2 regions of the Cellulosimicrobium sp. SH8 genome follow, and region 2 is predicted to be linked to the other one. Evidence: riboswitches for the same ligand, from Rfam matches in the RefSeq annotation. Region 2 holds a riboswitch; the other holds the start of a gene.
What was found. A riboswitch is a leader RNA that binds a small molecule or an ion and turns the genes downstream of it on or off. The one in region 2 is predicted to bind FMN.
Positions count from the first base shown of each region.

Region 1 (8,658 bases), on a different contig from region 2:
CCCGCGTCCTCGCGGTGTCCGACGCGGACGCCGCGATCGTGTTCACCCGCACCCGCGGCGCGGCCGAGGAGGTCGGGTCCGCGCTCGTCGAGCGCGGCATCTCCGCCGCCACCATCTCGGGCGACGTCGCGCAGAAGGACCGCGAGAAGATCGTCGAGCGCCTGCGCTCCGGCGCGCTCGACGTCCTCGTCGCGACCGACGTGGCCGCGCGTGGCCTCGACGTGGACCGCATCGGCCTCGTCGTGAACTTCGACCTGCCCGGCGAGCCCGAGGCGTACGTGCACCGCATCGGGCGCACCGGTCGCGCCGGCCGCACCGGCGAGGCGCTGAGCTTCGTCACCCCGCACGAGCGCGGCCGCCTGCGCGCCATCGAGCGTACGACCCGCACCCCGCTCGAGGAGATCGAGATCCCCTCCCCCGCGGACGTCTCCGCGCACCGCGCGCGCAAGCTCCTCGACCAGGTCCCCGCGCGCCGCGAGGCCGGGCGGCTCTCCCTGTACGCGGACCTGGTCCGCACGTTCGTCGCCGAGCACGACGTCGACCCCGTCGACCTCGCCGCGGCGATGGTGGCGCTCGCGGTCGGCGACGACGGCCCCCGCGCCCGCGAGGAGCAGGAGCGGTTCGAGGCCGAGCGTGCCGCCGCGCGCGAGCAGGCGAAGGCGCGCCGCACCGAACGCACCGGCGAGCGTCCGCGCGGCGAGCGCGCGTCGGGCCGCCGCGAGGGCGACGGCACGCGCGGCATCCGGCGTGACGCCGTCGGGACCCGCTACCGCCTGTCCGTCGGTCACAAGGACGGCGTGATGCCCGGCGGCATCGTCGGCGCCCTGACGAACGAGGCCGGCCTCGCCGGGTCGGACGTCGGCAAGATCGACATCTTCCCGTCGTTCTCGCTCGTCGACATCACCGCGCCGCTCGACGCGGAGACCATGGACCGCATCTCCCGGGCCCGGGTGGCCGGCAAGGCGCTGCGCATCCGCCTGGACGAGGGCGCGCCCGCCTCGCGCGGCCCGCGCGGCGGCCACGGCCCGACCGGTCGACGCGACGAGCGCCGCGACCGCATCGACCGGGCCGACGACCGGGGCGAGCGCAAGCCCCGCCACCGCACGGCGTACTGACGCACCCGCCGTCGCCGCCCGGCGACGTGCGCAGACGAACGGCCCCCGATCCGCTGGATCGGGGGCCGTTCGCGTTCCGCACGCGTCGTCGCGCCTCAGGTGCGCGGTCCCTCGTGCGCCTCGCCGTGCGCCTGGACCAGCGCCGCCAGGCGACGCGCCTCCGCGTCACCGCGCGCGCCGTCGGCCCGCTGGATCCCCATGACGGCGAGCGTCGACCCGTCGGCGAGGTCCAGGCGCACCCACGCGTCGCCGCTGCCGAACCGGACCGACACGACCTGCGCCCACACCAGCTCGCGCGTGTAGATGACGTTGCGCACCCGCAGGCCGTCGCGCGTCGGGACGGCGTGCACGCCCCCGAGGCGCCACAGCAGCCACGCCGCGAACAGTGCGAACGCAGCCAGGGAGAGGCGGTTCACCCAGGACGTACCGAGCGGCCCCGTCGCGGACAGACCCACGACGACGCACCCCCCGACCACGACGACGCCCGTCGCCCACGCCGACACCAGGCCGAACCGGGGCCGGAACGGCCGGTACGGGTCGTCGTCACGCTCCCCCGGCAGCCCAGGGTCCGGGAACGGGTCGGTGCTCATGCCGCCACCGTCTCACACCCGCACGACGCCCACAGGCGCCGCCCGCCAAGGCGATCGAGGTCAGAGGCGGGACGCGTGGATCCGCGTCACGAGGATCGCGCGCGCCCCCACGTCGTACAGGGCGTCCATGACCTGGTTCGTCTGGTCGCGGCGCACCATCGCCCGCACCGCCGCCCAGTCCCGGTCGTGCAGCGGGGACACCGTCGGCGATTCCAGGCCCGGCGTGATCGCGACCGCCCGCTCCACCAGCGACACCGGCACGTCGTAGTCCATGAGGACGTACTGCCGGGCCGTGAGCACACCCTGCAGGCGCCGGCTCAGCACCTCGACACCGGCCGGGACGTCCGCCTCCGCGACCGCGCGCGGACGGATGAGGACCGCCTCCGACACGAGGATCGGGTCGCCGAACACCTCCAGGCCCGCGCCCCGCAGCGTCGTGCCCGTCGACACGACGTCCGCGACGACGTCCGCCACCCCGAGCTGCACCGCCGACTCCACCGCGCCGTCCAGGTGCACGACCGTGGCCTCCACGCCGTGCGAGCGCAGGTGACCCTCGACCAGCACCTCGTACGACGTCGCCACCCGCAGCCCCTGCACCTGCTCGAGCGACGTCACCGTGCCCGCCGGGGCCGCGTACCGGAACGTCGACCCGCCGAAGCCGAGCTGCATGTGCTCCACCGCGTCCGCGCCCGAGTCCAGCAGCAGGTCCCGGCCCGTGATCCCCACGTCGACCGTGCCCGACCCCACGTACACCGCGATGTCGCGCGGACGCAGGAAAAAGAACTCGACGTCGTTGTCCGGGTCGGCCAGCACCAGCTCGCGCGAGTCACGCCGCTGGCGGTACCCCGCCTCCCGCAGCATCTCGACGGCGGGCTCGGACAGGGACCCCTTGTTGGGGACGGCGATACGCAGCATGACAGGACCTTCGTTCAGGGGATCGGGCAGGACGCGGGCAACAGCAGAGACGAGCGAGGGGCGAGCGGCGCTCGCGGCCGGGAGCGGCGACGCTCACCGGCACGGCCGCTCACAGATGCTCGTACACGTCCTGCAGGCTCAGACCCTTCGCCAGCATGAGGACCTGCAGGTGGTAGAGGAGCTGGGAGATCTCCTCCGCCGTCTTCACGTCGCCCTCGTACTCGGCGGCCATCCACACCTCGGCGGCCTCCTCGACCACCTTCTTCCCGATCGCGTGCACGCCGGCGTCCAGCTCCGCGACCGTGCCGGAACCGGCAGGTCGCGTCGTGGCCTTCTCGGACAGCTCCGCGAACAGGGACTCGAACGTCTTCACGCGCCCCAGGGTATCCGCCGCCCGGGCGAGGCCGGGGCGCGGTCCGCCCAGCGGGCACGCCCCGGCCGCCCCGTCACAGGTCGCGCAGCGCCACCACCGTCGCGACCGCGGCCTCCGCGGCCTCCGCACCCTTGTCCTCGCGCGACCCCTCCAGGCCCGCCCGGTCCAGCGCCTGCTGCTCGTCGTCGCACGTCAGCACGCCGAACCCCACCGGCACGCCCGTGCGCACGCTCACGTCCGTCAGGCCCGACGTCGCCGCCTGGCACACGTACTCGAAGTGCGGCGTCCCCCCACGGATCACCACCCCCAGCGCCACCACCGCGTCCGCGCCGTGCTCCACCGCGCGCGCCGCCGCCACCGGCAGCTCGAACGACCCCGGCACCCGCACCACGCTCACGTGCGACACGTTCGCCGCCGCCAACGCCCGGCGCGCACCCGCCAGCAACCCGTCCATCACCTGCGTGTGCCAGCTCGCCGCGACCACCGTCACCCGCAGCCCCGACCCGTCCACGCTCACCGTCGGCGCACCTGCCCCGCTCATCCCTCGTCCTCCTTCGTCTCCGCACCCGGCTCGTCGCCCGGCTCCACCAGGACAGCCCCGTCCGGGACCGCCACCGTGTCCAGCAGGTGACCCATCGCCACCTTCTTCGTCACCAGGTACGCCCGGTTGTGCTCACCGTGACCCACCTCGATCCGCTCCGTCCCCACCACGTCGATGCCCGAGGCCACCAGCCCCGTCACCTTCGCCGGGTTGTTCGTCAGCAACCGCACCCGCGACAACCCCAGGTCCGCCAGGATCGCCGCCGCCGCCCCGTACTCCCGACGGTCCACCGGCCACCCCAGCTCCAGGTTCGCCTGCACCGTGTCCAGACCCGCGTCCTGCAGCTCGTAGGCGCCGATCTTCGCCAGCAGCCCGATGCCACGCCCCTCGTGCCCCCGCAGGTACACCACCGCGCCCCCCTCCGCCGCGACCCGCTCCATCGCCGCCTGCAGCTGCGGACCGCAGTCGCACCGCAACGACCCGAACGCGTCACCCGTCAGGCACTCCGAGTGCACCCGCACCACCGGTACCCCGTCCGGCCCGACGGCGCTCGCGGACCCCGCGCCCGCGTCACCACCCGCGGCCGGAGGCACCGCCGGCACCAGGGCGACGTGCTCCGCCCCCGTCCGCAGATCCCGGTACCCGACCACCCGGAACCGGCCGTGCGCCGTCGGCAGGTCCGCCTCCGCCGTCCGGTGCACCCGCCGGGCCAACGACTCCCGGTCCGGCACGTCCGGAGCCGCCGCCGGCGCCGGGTCGTGCACCCGCCGCCACGCCACCAGGTCCGCGATCGTGATGAGCACCAGCCCGTCCCGCTCCGCCAGGGCCGCCGCGTCCCCCAGACGCATCATCGTCCCGTCGTCGTGCACCAGCTCCGCGATGCCCCCGACCTCGCCCATCCCCGCCAGGCGCACCAGGTCCACCGCGGCCTCCGTGTGCCCCGCGCGATGCAGCACCCCGCCCGGGACCGCCCGCAACGGCAGCACGTGCCCCGGCCGGATCAGGTCCACCGGACCCGACGCCGGGTCCGCCAGCACCCGCAACGTCCGCGCCCGGTCCTCCGCCGAGATCCCCGTCGTCACCCCCGTCGCCGCGTCCACCGTCACCGTGTACGCCGTCCGCCGCGGGTCCTGGCTGTGCGGCACCATCAACGGCAGCTCCAGCGCGTCCGCCCGCACCGCGGGCATCGGCGCGCACAGGTACCCCGACGAGTGCCGGATCGTCCACGCCACCCACTCCGCCGACACCCCCCGCGCCGCGAACACCACGTCCGCCTCGTTCTCCCGGTCCGGCGAGTCCGCCACCAGCACCGGCCGCCCCGCCCGGATCTCCGCCAGCGCCTCCTCGACCGACCCCAGGCGCACGCCCCCCGAACCGTCCGGCACCCCGGCGCTCGCGGACCCCGCGCCCGTCACGACGCGCTCCCGGGGACGACACCAGACAGGAGCAGGCGCTCGACGTACTTCGCGAGCACGTCCACCTCGAGGTTCACCCGGTCGCCGGGCACCAGGCCGCCGAGGACCGTCGCCTCGAGCGTCGTCGGGATGAGCGAGACGCCGAACGTCTCGTCGTCCACGTGCGTCACCGTGAGGGACACCCCGCTCACCGCGATCGAGCCCTTCTCCGCGACGTACCGCGTCAAGCCCGCGGGAGCGGAGAACACCAGGTCGTCCCAGCGCTCCCCCGGGTCGCGGCTCACGAGCGTCCCGACACCGTCCACGTGCCCCTGCACCACGTGACCGCCCAGGCGCGCGTCCGCCCGGACGGCCCGCTCCAGGTTCACCGGCGCCCCCGCCACGAGGTCGCCCAGGGCAGTACGACGCAACGACTCCGGCATCACGTCCGCCGTGAACGAGCCGTCGCCCCCGAGGCTCGTGACCGTCAGGCACACACCGTTGACCGCGATCGAGTCGCCCAGGCCCGCGTCGGACGCCGCGAGCGGCCCCTCGACCGTGAGCACCGCGTCCTCCCCCTCGCCGCCCGGGAACCCGATGTCCCGGACCTTCCCGATCTCCTCCACGATCCCCGTGAACATCAGCCGTCCCGCCCTTCCGTGCTCTTCCTGGACACCACCAGCGCGTCGTCGCCGACACGCCGCACCTCGACCGTGCGGAACCGGTGCGCGTCGGCGATCGTCGCCACGCCCAGCCCGTCCACGGCCCGCCGACCGCTCCCCAGCAGCACCGGGGCCACGTACGCGTGCAGCTCGTCCACCGCGCCCGCCGCGAGGAAAGCCGTCGCGAGCGTCGGACCCCCCTCCACGAGCACGTGCCGCACCTCGCGCTCCCCGAGCCGTTCCAGCACCTGCCCGACGTCGCGCGTCAGCAGGTGCAGCAGCTCGCCGCCCTCCCCGCGCACGCGCGCCGTCGGCGGGATCCCGCGCAGCCCGACGACGACCCGCAGGGGCTGGTGCGCCGCGAGGCTCTCGGCGCTCGCGGCGTCGTGCGTGCGCACCCGTGCGGTGAGCGCCGGGTCGTCCGTGAGGAGCGTGCCCGTACCGACGAGGATCGCGTCGACCTCGGCGCGCACGCGGTGCGCGTGCTCGCGGGCGGCCGGCCCGGTGATCCAGCGGCTCGTGCCGTCCTCGGCGGCGACGTACCCGTCGAGCGTCGTCGCCGTCTTGAGCGTCACGTACGGCGTCCCGCGGCGCACGGACGTCAGCCACGCCCGGAGAAGCTCCTCGCCCTCGGCGGCGCGCAGGCCGCGCACGACGCGCACCCCGGCCGCGCGCAGGCGGTGCGCACCACCCGTCGCCACGGGGTTCGGGTCGTCGACGGCGTGCACGACCTCCGCGATCCCCGCGGCGACGAGCGCGTCTGCGCACGGCCCGGTGCGGCCGGTGTGGGCGCACGGCTCGAGCGTGACGACGGCGGTCGCCCCGGTGACGTCGACGCCTCGCGCCCGCGCGTCCGCGAGGGCCGCGGCCTCGGCGTGCGGCGTCCCCGCTCCCTGGTGGTAGCCCTCGGCGAGGACCGGCCGTGGGTGCGGGTCCAGCGAGTCGGGCGCGGCGCCGTCGGGCAGGGCACGGCCGTGCGGGGCGGGCCCCAGCAGGACGCAGCCGACCCGGGGGTTGGGTCCGTGCGCGGGCCCGTGTCCCGCGAGCTCGAGCGCGCGCGCCATCGCGGCGTCGATCGTCAGGGTGCTGGGGTGCTCGCCCATCGTCCTCCTCCCGGGCACGCGTGCTCCGGGGTGAGGGCGGGCGGCGGGGTCAGGCCTGGACCGGCCCGACGGCGTCGCTCACCACGGCGAGGCCGTCGCCGTCACGAAACGGGTGCACCGACGGGTCGCCGGAGCCCCACGCTCTGGGCGTGGCCGCGCCGCACGTGCTTCCTCCCATCCGGACTGTCACCGTCGGTCCTGGAGTTCCACCAGGTCAACCGCGCGTGGGCGCGGGTCGCGGACTGTCACCGCCGGCTCGGAATTGCACCGACCCCGGAGCACGTTCGTGCGTACTGCTGCTTCAACCGAGCATGCTACTCGCGCATTCCTCGGCACCGATGCGTCCGCCCGTCGAGCGAACGTGAACCGGACCACCCCCCGCTTCTCGGTGCTGTTTGGCGAGGCTTCTTCGCGTGGCGGGGGTGATTGTGGCCGCTTGGCACACTATTTTTATGGAATCGAGAGAAGGAGCCCCTTGCTCGGGCTCCTTCTCGGTTCGCCCGTCAGTGTGCGTGCGCCGAGGCCTCCGCCAGCTCGCGCAGCGCCTGGATCTCGCCCGGCACGCTCTCCGCCCCGTACACCGCCGACCCCGCGACGAAGACGTTCGCCCCCGCGTCGGCCGCCCGCTCGATGGTCGAGCGCGACACTCCCCCGTCGACCTGGATCCACACGTCCAGCCCCGACTCGCTCACGGCCTCGCGCGCGCGCCGGATCTTCGGGAGCGTCCCGTCGATGAACGACTGCCCGCCGAAGCCCGGCTCGACCGTCATGACGAGGATCATGTCGACCTCCGCCAGGAGGTCCAGGAAGGGCTCCACAGGCGTCGCAGGACGCAGCGCGAGGCCCGCGCGAGACCCGAGGCGCCGGAGCTCGCGCGCGAGCCGCACAGGGGCAGCAGCGGCCTCGGCGTGGAACGTCACGGACGCGGCCCCGGCCTCCGCGTACGCCGGCGCCCAGCGGTCCGGGTCCTCGATCATGAGGTGCGCGTCGATCGGGACCGGCGATACCTGCGCCAGACGCTCGAAGACCGGCAGCCCGAGCGTGAGGTTCGGCACGAAGTGGTTGTCCATGACGTCGACGTGCGCGTAGTCCGCGGTCGAGATCGCGTTCAGGTCGCGCTCGAGGTTCGCGAAGTCGGCGGACAGGATGCTCGGTGCGATGAGGGCTGCCATGGGCCCCAGCCTAGGGGTGCCGTCCTGCCGGGGTCGGCCCTCGTAGGCTCCTCCCGTGAGCACCCTCCCCTCCCCTGACTCGACGGACCCCGCGGTCACGCGCGCGACGGACCGCCCGGACGTGCGGGTCCGCCCCGCGACCCCCGGCGATCTCGAGCGCGTCGCCGAGATCGCCGCCCCGTTCGTGCGCGACACGTGCGTGACGTTCGAGGAAGAGGTCTGGGACGCCTCCGCGTGGCAGCGCAAGCTCGACGACGTCACCGCGCGCGGCCTGCCGTTCCTCGTCGCGGAGGTCGACGTCCCGACGAAGCGCGGAACCGCGGGAGGCCCCGTGGTCGCGGGCTACGCCTACGCGTCCGCGTGGCGGCCGAAGCCCGCCTACCGGCACACCGCCGAGGACACGATCTACCTCGATCCTGCCCACACCGGCCGCGGGATCGGCACGGCCCTGCTCGGCGCGCTCCTCGACGCGTGCTCCGCGGCAGGCGTGCGGCAGGTCGTCTCCGTCGTCGCCGACGTCCCCGAGGCGGCCGCATCGCTCCCCCTCCACCGTCGCTTCGGCTTCGCCGAGACCGGCCGCCTCACCGCCGTCGGCTTCAAGCACGGACGCTGGGTCGACACGATCCTCCTCCAGCGCTCCCTCTGACCCGGCGACGAGACCCGTCACAGCCCGCCCGACGCGCCGAGGTCGAGGCGTGGTCCATGCCCGTTGGCGGTCGTTCGCCCCGCCGGTGACGGGTCACCGCCCGGGGTGGTCGAGCCACGACCAGTGCTCCTCCTCGGCGTGCCGGGA
Region 1 is NZ_JAMXMH010000005.1:207,933-216,590, reverse strand. Features, by position in the region: gene NF338_RS09120 (DEAD/DEAH box helicase) at 1-1,115, shown strand, start outside; gene NF338_RS09115 (PH domain-containing protein) at 1,211-1,705, opposite strand; gene hisG (ATP phosphoribosyltransferase) at 1,766-2,620, opposite strand; gene NF338_RS09105 (phosphoribosyl-ATP diphosphatase) at 2,730-2,993, opposite strand; gene ribH (6,7-dimethyl-8-ribityllumazine synthase) at 3,067-3,534, opposite strand; gene ribA (GTP cyclohydrolase II) at 3,531-4,898, opposite strand; gene NF338_RS09090 (riboflavin synthase) at 4,946-5,569, opposite strand; gene ribD (bifunctional diaminohydroxyphosphoribosylaminopyrimidine deaminase/5-amino-6-(5-phosphoribosylamino)uracil reductase RibD) at 5,569-6,693, opposite strand; FMN riboswitch at 6,854-6,979, opposite strand; gene rpe (ribulose-phosphate 3-epimerase) at 7,197-7,865, opposite strand; gene NF338_RS09075 (GNAT family N-acetyltransferase) at 7,921-8,511, shown strand.
Region 1: another riboswitch for FMN. It lies ahead of ribD (bifunctional diaminohydroxyphosphoribosylaminopyrimidine deaminase/5-amino-6-(5-phosphoribosylamino)uracil reductase RibD); the one in region 2 lies ahead of pnuC (nicotinamide riboside transporter PnuC).

Region 2 (8,658 bases):
GCGAGGAGACGGGGCGAACAGGAAGGAGCCCCGGCGCCGCGAGGAGGGGCGAGCGGCGCCGGGGAGCGGGGGAGGGCGTGCGGCCTCGGGACCGTCAGACGAACGCGGAGACGCCCGTGATGTCGCGCCCGACGATGAGCGCCTGGACCGACTCGGTGCCCTCGTAGGTGTGCAGGGCCTCGATGTCGGCGAAGTGCCGCGCGACGCGGTTCTGGAGCAGGATCCCGTTGCCGCCGAGGAGGTCGCGCGCGCTCGCGGCGACCTCGCGCGCCCCGCGGGTGCACGTGTACTTCGCGAGCGACGCCTGCGGGCCGGTGAGCGTCCCCGCCTCGTCGAGCCGCGTCATCTGCGCGACGAGGAGCTGGAGCTGCGTGATCGTCGAGAGCATCCGGGTGAGGCGCTCCTGCACCATCTGGTTCGCGGCGAGCGGGCGCCCGAACTGGACGCGCTGCTTCGCGTACGCGACCGCGGCCTCGTAGCACGCGACCGCGTGCCCGACGGCGGCCCACGCCACCCCGAGGCGCGTCGCGAAGAGCACGCGCGAGGTGTCCTTGAACGACCGCGCGCCCGGCAGGGCGTTCTCGGCGGGGACGAACACGTCGTCGAGCACGACGTGCGCCTGCCAGATCGCGCGGAGCGACACCTTGCCGGTGATGGTCGTGCCCGTGTAGCCCGGGGTGTCCTGCGGCACGACGAACCCGTGGACCTGGCCGTCGCCGTCGTCGCCGACGAGGCGCGCCCACACGACCGTGATGTGGCCCGACGACCCGTTGCCGATCCACTTCTTCTCGCCGTTCAGCACGTAGCCCTCGACGCCGTCGCGCGTCTCCTTGCGCGCCGTCGTCTCGAGCGAGACGGAGTCCGAGCCGTGGGTGGGCTCGGTGAGCGCGAACGCGCCGAGGATCTCCCCGCGCGCCATGGGCTCGGCGTACTTCGCCTTCTGCTCGTCGGAGCCGAGCATCTGGATGCTGCGCAGCGCGAGGCCGCCCTGGACGCCGCAGATCGTCGCGACGGAGCCGTCGCCGCGCGACATCTCCATCGCGGCGAGGCCCGCGCCGAGCAGGCTCACGCGCGGGCGGCCGTCGACGTCGACACCGTCGCGCAGGAGGTCGAGCTCGCCCATGCGCTTGATGAGGTCGGACGGGACCTCGGCGCGCTCCCAGTAGTCGTCGATGACCGGGAGCACCTCGTCCTGGACGAACTGCCGGACGCGCTGCTGGTGGGCGCGGTCCTCCTCGGTCGCGTCGGCGAACGCGCCGGCGTAGTCGAGGTCGAGCGGGGTCGCGAGGTCGTAGGTGGGCTCGGTGACTCCGGGCATGATCGGGGTGGTGGGCATCGGTGCTCCCCTGGGAGGGCGGCTGCGGTCGGTCGTGCGCGACCGGCTCCGGCGCGGGTTCGGGGGTGCGGGCCCGGCGTCGGCGGCGGTCTCTCCCATAGTGCAGCGATACCGGGTATCAGTCAATCTGAGACGGCGTATCGCATCGGATCGTGACGCCGTGCGACCCCGCGGGCCCCGTCCTACCGTCGAGAGATGGCCCTCGACCTGTTCGTGACGATGCACGTGCGCGACCACGACCCCGCGCGCGACTGGTACGCCCGCCTCCTGGGAGCGGACCCGACGTTCGTCGCGACGCCGACCGAGTCCGTCTGGGAGCTCGCCGAACGCCGGTGGCTCGTCGTCGAGCAGGTGCCCGAGCACGCCGGCCACGGCGTGGTCACCGTGTTCCGCGACGACGCCGACGCGTTCCTCGCCGCGGCGTCCGGCCGGGGGATCGAGCCGGACCGCCGCGAGACGTACGACGGCGGGGTCGTGAAGACCGTGTTCCGCGACCCCGACGGCAACGAGGTCGGGATCAGCGGTGCGCTCCCGTCGTAGGGTGCGGGCATGACCGGCGCGCGGGTGGACTGGGACGACGACGCCTCCGCGGGCGCGTGGATCGCGGCGCGGCTCGGAGAGTTCGGACCGCGCGTCGACGGCACGGTCCCCCGCGGGTTCGCGGCGTACGCGTGCGTCCCGCACCCCGAGTGGGACGACGACGTCACGCTCGCGACGCGGACCGACGCCCTGGTCGCCGTGCTCGCGCCCTTCACCGGGGACCAGCCCGTGCACCTCGCCCTGTGGACGGGCCACGCGTTCCTCTACGACCACGGCACGGACCCGCGCGCGAGCTCGGGCGTCGCGCCGCTGGTCGGATGGCCCGAGGACGAGCCGCGGCCGACCCCCGAGGAGATCGAGCGCGCGGTCGCCGAGGCGTGGGAGCAGCTCACGCCGACGCTCGTCGAGCGCCCGGCTGCCCCGATGCTCCTGCTCCCGCACCGTGAGTACCACCTGTGGACGGGGGCGCTCGCCGACGTCGGCGCGTTCCGCGACCACGAGCAGCCGCCCAACCTGTGGTGGCCCGAGGACCGGTCGTGGTTCGTCGGGACCGAGATCGACGCCGCCGCGACCTACGTGGGCGGGAGCGACGCGCTCGTCGAGGCGATCTGCGCGGACCGGCGCTGCGCGCGAGCCGGGCCGCGCCGTCGGACCGGATGCTGTTCGACGACTGACCTGCGGTCACGGCTGCCGGCCCGTGGTTCAGGCGGGTGCGCCCGCGGCCTCGGTGGCCTCTGCCGTCGCGCGCCGGTTGATGCGCCACCACACGAAGAACCCGACGAGCGTGAACGCGCCGTAGAACACGTACATGAACGCGGACGCGTAGAAGCCGGCCGAGATCAGGAGCGGCACGCCCACGACGTCCACCGCGACCCAGATCAGCCAGAACTCGACCCAGCCCTTCGCCATGCCGTACGTCGCGAGCAGCGAGCCCATGAAGATCCACGCGTCGGCCCAGACGGGCTCGTACGACTCCAGCGCGCGGAACAGGGGCGTGAGCAGCGCCGTCCCGCCGACGAGCGCGACGACGAGGAACGCGCGCTGACGCCACGACGCCCAGCGCGGCACGACGGCGACGCCGTGGCTGTCCGCGTCGGTCTCGCCGAGCCGAGCCTGGGTCCGGCGCCACTGCACCCACCCGTACACCGACACGACCACGAACATGACCTGCCGCCCGGCCTGGCCGAGCAGGTTCACGGGGTTGGGGGTCGCGAACACCGCGCCGAGGAACACCGTGAGCAGCAGCAGGTTGCCGACGATGCCCACCGGCCACGCCCACACCTTGCGCCGCATGCCGCCCAGCGCCGACGCCAGGCCGAACCCGTTGCCCACGATCTCGCGCCACAGCAGGTGCTGGTCGCCGATCGTGAGCTGCGCGTCGAACAGCGCGTGGATCAGGTCCATCGGATGTCCTCGTCCTCCCGGGCACGTCGGCTCCGGGGTGAGGGCGGGCGGCGGGGCCGGGCGCCCAGGGCGGCCCGACGGCGTCGCTCACCACGGCGAGGCCGAGCCCCGTCGCGCGGGCTCGCGAGAGCCCGGCCGAGGACGGCCGCGCCGCACGTGCTTCCTCCCATCCGGACTGTCACCGTCGGTCCTGGAGTTCCACCAGGTCAACCGCGCGTGGGCGCGGGTCGCGGACTGTCACCGCCGGCTCGGAATTGCACCGACCCCGGAGCACGTTCGTGCGTACTGCGTTCTGCAACCGACGATGCTACCGGCGCATTCCCTGCGCGCGGAGCGCGCCGCGGACCGTCCCACGGGCTGGGACAGGAGGCGGACGGGCTCAGGCGAGGGCGTCGCGGACGGCGCGCGCGACGTCGTCCGCGACGCCCTGGGCGTCCGTCCCGGCCTCGACCACGGTGACGACGACACGGCGCCCGGGCACACCGTCCCCGGTGCCGCGACGATCGGCCGACGCGGCGTCGTCGGGTGCGGCGTACCGGCCGACGGCGGCGCGGCGCAGGTCCGCGAACGCCTCCTCGAGCTGGGGCCGCAGGTCCTGGTCGGGGGAGCGCAGCCACCGGCGCAGCAGGGCGTTGTGCACGGCGACGACCGACGCGGCGAACGCGATGGACGCGGTCGAGCGGCGCTCGTCGGGCGGGAGCGCGTCGCGCAGGTACGCGGTGAACGCGCGCTCGTAGCGGTGGGTCGTGACCAGCTCGCGGTCGCGCAGCGCCGGCACCTGCTGGAGGAGCTGCCACCGCGCGAGCGACGTCTCCCGCTGCCCGACGTGGTGGTCGAACACGAGCCGCGCCGCGCGGCACACCTCGACGTACGGGTCGACGGCGGGGTCGGGCGTGAGCCGTCCCTCGGCGTCGGGCACGGGCCGGGTCGCGGCCAGCATGACGACGACCTCGTCGAGCAGGAGCTCGTGGTCCGCGAAGACCACGTCCTCCTTGGAGCCGTAGCGGCGGAAGAAGGTGGCGCGGCTGACCTGGGCGGCGTCGGCGATCTCCTCGACGGTCGTCTGCTCGTACCCCTTGCGGGTGAAGAGCTCGATCGCTGCGTCGACGGCCTGGGCATGGGTGCGGCTGCGGACGTCGGTCATGCACCGGACGCTACACCGGTACCGGTCGCGCGCCTCGTCCGGGCGGTCAGGGCACCAGCCGGTAGAACCGGAAGAAGGAGAAGTCGTCCACGGGCAGCACCTCGACGTCCGCGAACCCGGCGTCGCGCGCGTAGCGGCGCAGCGTCGCGGGGCGCATGACGGTCCCGGTGCCGACGGAGGGCGGGGACGACAGCCCGTCGGGCAGGCACACGAAGAGGCTGTACCCGTACATGACCCGGTCGACGTCGTCCGCCGGCGCGGTGAACTCCTCGCCGACGGCCTCGTCCATGACGACCACGACGCCGTCGGGCCGGACCGCGCGACGGACGGCGTCGAGCACGGCGGCGGGGCGCGGCATGTCGTGGACGCACTCGAACGCGAACGCGGCGTCGAACGGCAGCCCGGCGGGCTCGACGAGCCCGAGCTCGGCGGCGTCGGCGAGGTGGAAGCTCACGCGGTCCGCGAGCCCCGCCTCCTCGGCTGCGGCGCGGGCCGCCGCGACCGACGGGCGGTCGACGTCGACGCCGTGGAGCACCGCGTCCGGGTACGCGCGCGCGAGGGCGAGCGTCGACCACCCGAACCCGCACCCGACGTCGACCACCCGCGCCCCGGGCCGGCTCAGCACGTCGTGGACCGCGGGGACCCGCGCGAGCGTCGGCGCGAGTCGGCGCTCGAACCACGGCCGGTTGACCTCGGCCTGGGCCTCGCGCGCGTCGTCGCCGAGCTGGTCCCAGGACACGCCGCCGCCCGTGCGGTACGCGTCGAGCAGGTGCGGGAGCTGTGGGCCGATGGCGCCGACGAAGCGCGCGAGCGGCGCGACGTACGCGAGCGAGGTCGTGTCGGTCAGCACTTCCGCGTGCGCGGCTGGCAGGGCGTACAGGCGCTCGCGGGCGGCCGCGACCGGGTCGGCCGCGAGCGCGGGGCCGGCGCCCGGGTCCTCGGCGACGAGGATCCCGCTGGCCGCCTGCTGCTCCAGCCACTCGCGCGCGTACCGCTCGTGGGTGCGGGTGCGCTCGGCGAGCCCGGTCGAGGTGAGAGGGCCGGCGTCGACGAGCGCGCGGTACCACCCGAGCCGGTCGCCGACGTGGACGGACAGGACGTCGATCGCGCCGAGCGTCGCGGCGAACAGGCGCTCGGCGAACGCGTCGGCGTCCCCCGGGCCCGGAGGCCCGTTCTCGGCTGTGGCGACCATGCGCGGCCTCCGGCTGGACGTTGGCCGGGCGCGTGCCGTGGGCAGCGGCGCCCGTGGTTCGACGGTAGACCTCCGGGGCGTCCGCGTCGATGGGCGGAGCGGCTGAAACTTCGGTGGTCCACAGGCCGCTCGCCCGTCCACAATCCCGGTGCCCCGCCCGCCGCCGGATGGCACCATGGCGGCCATGCTCGTGACCCTCGCCGCGACGGCGTCCCCGGGGACGCTCGACGACGCCACCGACCTCGGGTTCCTGCTGCACAAGCACCCGGACCGCGCGCAGGTCTTCGACCTGCCCGTGGGCCGCGCGCACGTCTTCTACCCCGAGGCGACGGCGGAGCGCTGCGAGGTCGCGCTGCTGCTCGAGGTCGACCCGGTGGGGATCGTGCGGAACAAGCGCTTCGGCGGCGGGGACGCCTTCGCGCTCGCGCAGTACGTCAACGACCGGCCCTACGCCGCGTCGTCGATGGTCGCCGTCGCGCTGGGCAAGGTGTTCGCGACGGCGATGGCCGGCCGGTGCGACGCGCGGCCGGGGCTCGTGGACGTCGAGCTCCCGCTGGACGTGCACGTGCCCTCGCTGCCGTGCCGGGGCGGGGCCGACCTCGCGCGGCGGCTGTTCGAACCGCTGGGCTGGCACGTCACCGCGACCGCGGAGCCGCTCGACCCGACCGTCCCGGCATGGGGCGCCTCGCGGTACGTGGACCTGCGCCTGCGCGGCACGCGTCGTCTCGCCGACGCGCTCGCGCAGCTCTACGTGCTGCTGCCCGTGCTCGACGACGCCAAGCACTACTGGGTCTCGACGGACGAGGTGGACAAGCTCGTGCGCGCGGGCGGCGGCTGGCTCGCCGACCACCCCGAGCGCGCGCAGATCCTGCGGCGCTACCTCGCGCACCAGCGCCGCTACGTCGAGGACGCGACGGCGCGTCTCGCCGCGCTCGACGGCGACGCGCTCGCGGACACGGTCGAGCCCGACGGCGGCGCCTCGCCCGACGACGCGGCGTCAGCCGGGGCCGACGCGCCGGAGCCGCCGCTCGCCCGGCAGCGTGCGGACGCCGTGCTCGCGGTCCTGCACGAGGTCGGCGCGCGGACCGTCGTCGACCTCGGGTGCGGGGAGGGCGCGCTCCTGCGCTGCCTCGCCGCCGACCGGACGTTCACGCGCGTCCTCGGCACCGACGTCTCCGCGCGCGAGCTCGAGCGCGCCGCCGCGCGGCTGCGCCTGCACGACGCGAGCGACGCCGAGCGCGAGCGCGTGCGCCTGCTCCAGTCGTCCCTCACCTACACCGACGACCGGGTCACGGGGTTCGACGCCGCGGTCCTCATGGAGGTCGTCGAGCACGTGGAGCCGTCGCGCCTCGACGCGCTGGCGCACGCGGTCCTGGGGCACGCGCGGCCACGCACCGTCGTCGTCACGACGCCCAACGCCGAGTACAACGTGCACTACCCGAACCTGCTCGACGGGCCGGGCGGACGCCCGGTGCGGCACCCCGACCACCGGTTCGAGTGGACGCGCGCCGAGCTGCGCGCGTGGGCTGCCGCGGTCGCAGACCGGTACGGGTACGCGGTCGGGCATCGCGACGTCGGGCCGATCTCCCCGGACGTCGGGGCGCCCACGCAGCTCGTGGTCCTCACGCTCGTGCCGGAGGGCGCCGTCGACCAGGGCGGGACGACCGCGGCAGGACCTGGCACGCGCGACGGGGAGGAGGCCCGATGAGCGAGCGCACGACGGCGCGGACGAACGAGCCCGCGGCCGAGGACGCGACGGAGCCCGCGACCGAGAGCATGGGGGCGACGCGCGACCTGCGCGTCCCCGCGTCGAGCCTCGTGGTGCTCGTCGGCGTCTCCGGCTCGGGGAAGTCGACGTTCGCGCGCGCGCACTTCGGACCGTACGAGACGGTGTCGTCGGACGTGTGCCGCGGGCTCGTGTCCAACGACGAGAACGACCAGGCGGCCACGAGGGCCGCGTTCGAGGTCTTGGAGACCATCGTGTCCAAGCGCCTCGAGGCGAACCTGCTCACCGTCGTCGACGCGACGAACGTGCAGCGCGAGGCCCGCACGACCCTCGTCGCGCTCGCGCGCGCCCACGACGTCCTGCCCGTCGCGATCGTCCTCGACGTGCCGGAGAAGGTCGCTGTCGAGCGCAACGCGGCGCGCGCGGACCGCGGGTTCGGCGCGCACGTCGTGAAGCGGCAGCGCGCCGCGCTGCGGTCGTCGCTCAAGAGCCTGCAGCGCGAGGGGTTCCGCACCGTGCACGTGCTGCGCGGGGAGGACGAGGTCGCGGCGGCGCGCATCGTGCGCACGCCGCTGCTCACCGACCGTCGCGACGAGCACGGCCCGTTCGACGCGATCGGTGACGTGCACGGCTGCCTCGACGAGCTGGTGACGCTCCTCGGGGTGCTGGGCTACGCCGTCGTGCGCGACGACGCCGGCCGGCCCGTCGACGCCGTGCACCCCGAGGGCCGGCGCGCGATCTTCCTCGGCGACCTCGTCGACCGCGGGCCCGACTCCCCGGGCGTGCTGCGGCTCGCGATGGGCATGGTCCGCGCGGGGCACGCGCTCGCGGTGCCGGGCAACCACGAGCACAAGCTCGTGCGCGCGCTCGGCGGGCGCGACGTCAAGGTCTCCCACGGCCTGGAGACGACGCTCGCCCAGCTCGCCGAGGAGCCCGAGGAGTTCCGGCGCGAGGTCGCGGAGTTCTGCCGCGACCTCGTCTCCCACCTCGTGCTCGACGACGGCAGGCTCGTCGTCGCGCACGCCGGGCTCAAGGAGTCCTACCAGGGGCGCGCGTCGGGCCGGGTGCGGAGCTTCGCGCTCTACGGGGACACGACCGGCGAGACCGACGAGTTCGGGCTGCCCGTGCGCTACCCGTGGGCGGACGACTACCGCGGCCGCGCCATGGTCCTCTACGGGCACACGCCGACGCCCGAGGCCGAGTGGGTCAACAACACGATGTGCCTCGACACGGGGTGCGTGTTCGGCGGGAAGCTGTCCGCGCTGCGGTACCCGGAGAAGGAGGTCGTGCAGGTGCCGGCCGCGCGCGAGTACTAC
Region 2 is NZ_JAMXMH010000009.1:78,564-87,221, forward strand. Features, by position in the region: gene NF338_RS13445 (acyl-CoA dehydrogenase family protein) at 95-1,336, opposite strand; gene NF338_RS13450 (VOC family protein) at 1,532-1,876, shown strand; gene pnuC (nicotinamide riboside transporter PnuC) at 2,579-3,280, opposite strand; FMN riboswitch at 3,433-3,558, opposite strand; gene NF338_RS13460 (TetR/AcrR family transcriptional regulator) at 3,660-4,424, opposite strand; gene NF338_RS13465 (class I SAM-dependent methyltransferase) at 4,471-5,616, opposite strand; gene NF338_RS13470 (3' terminal RNA ribose 2'-O-methyltransferase Hen1) at 5,801-7,324, shown strand; gene NF338_RS13475 (polynucleotide kinase-phosphatase) at 7,393-8,658, shown strand, end outside.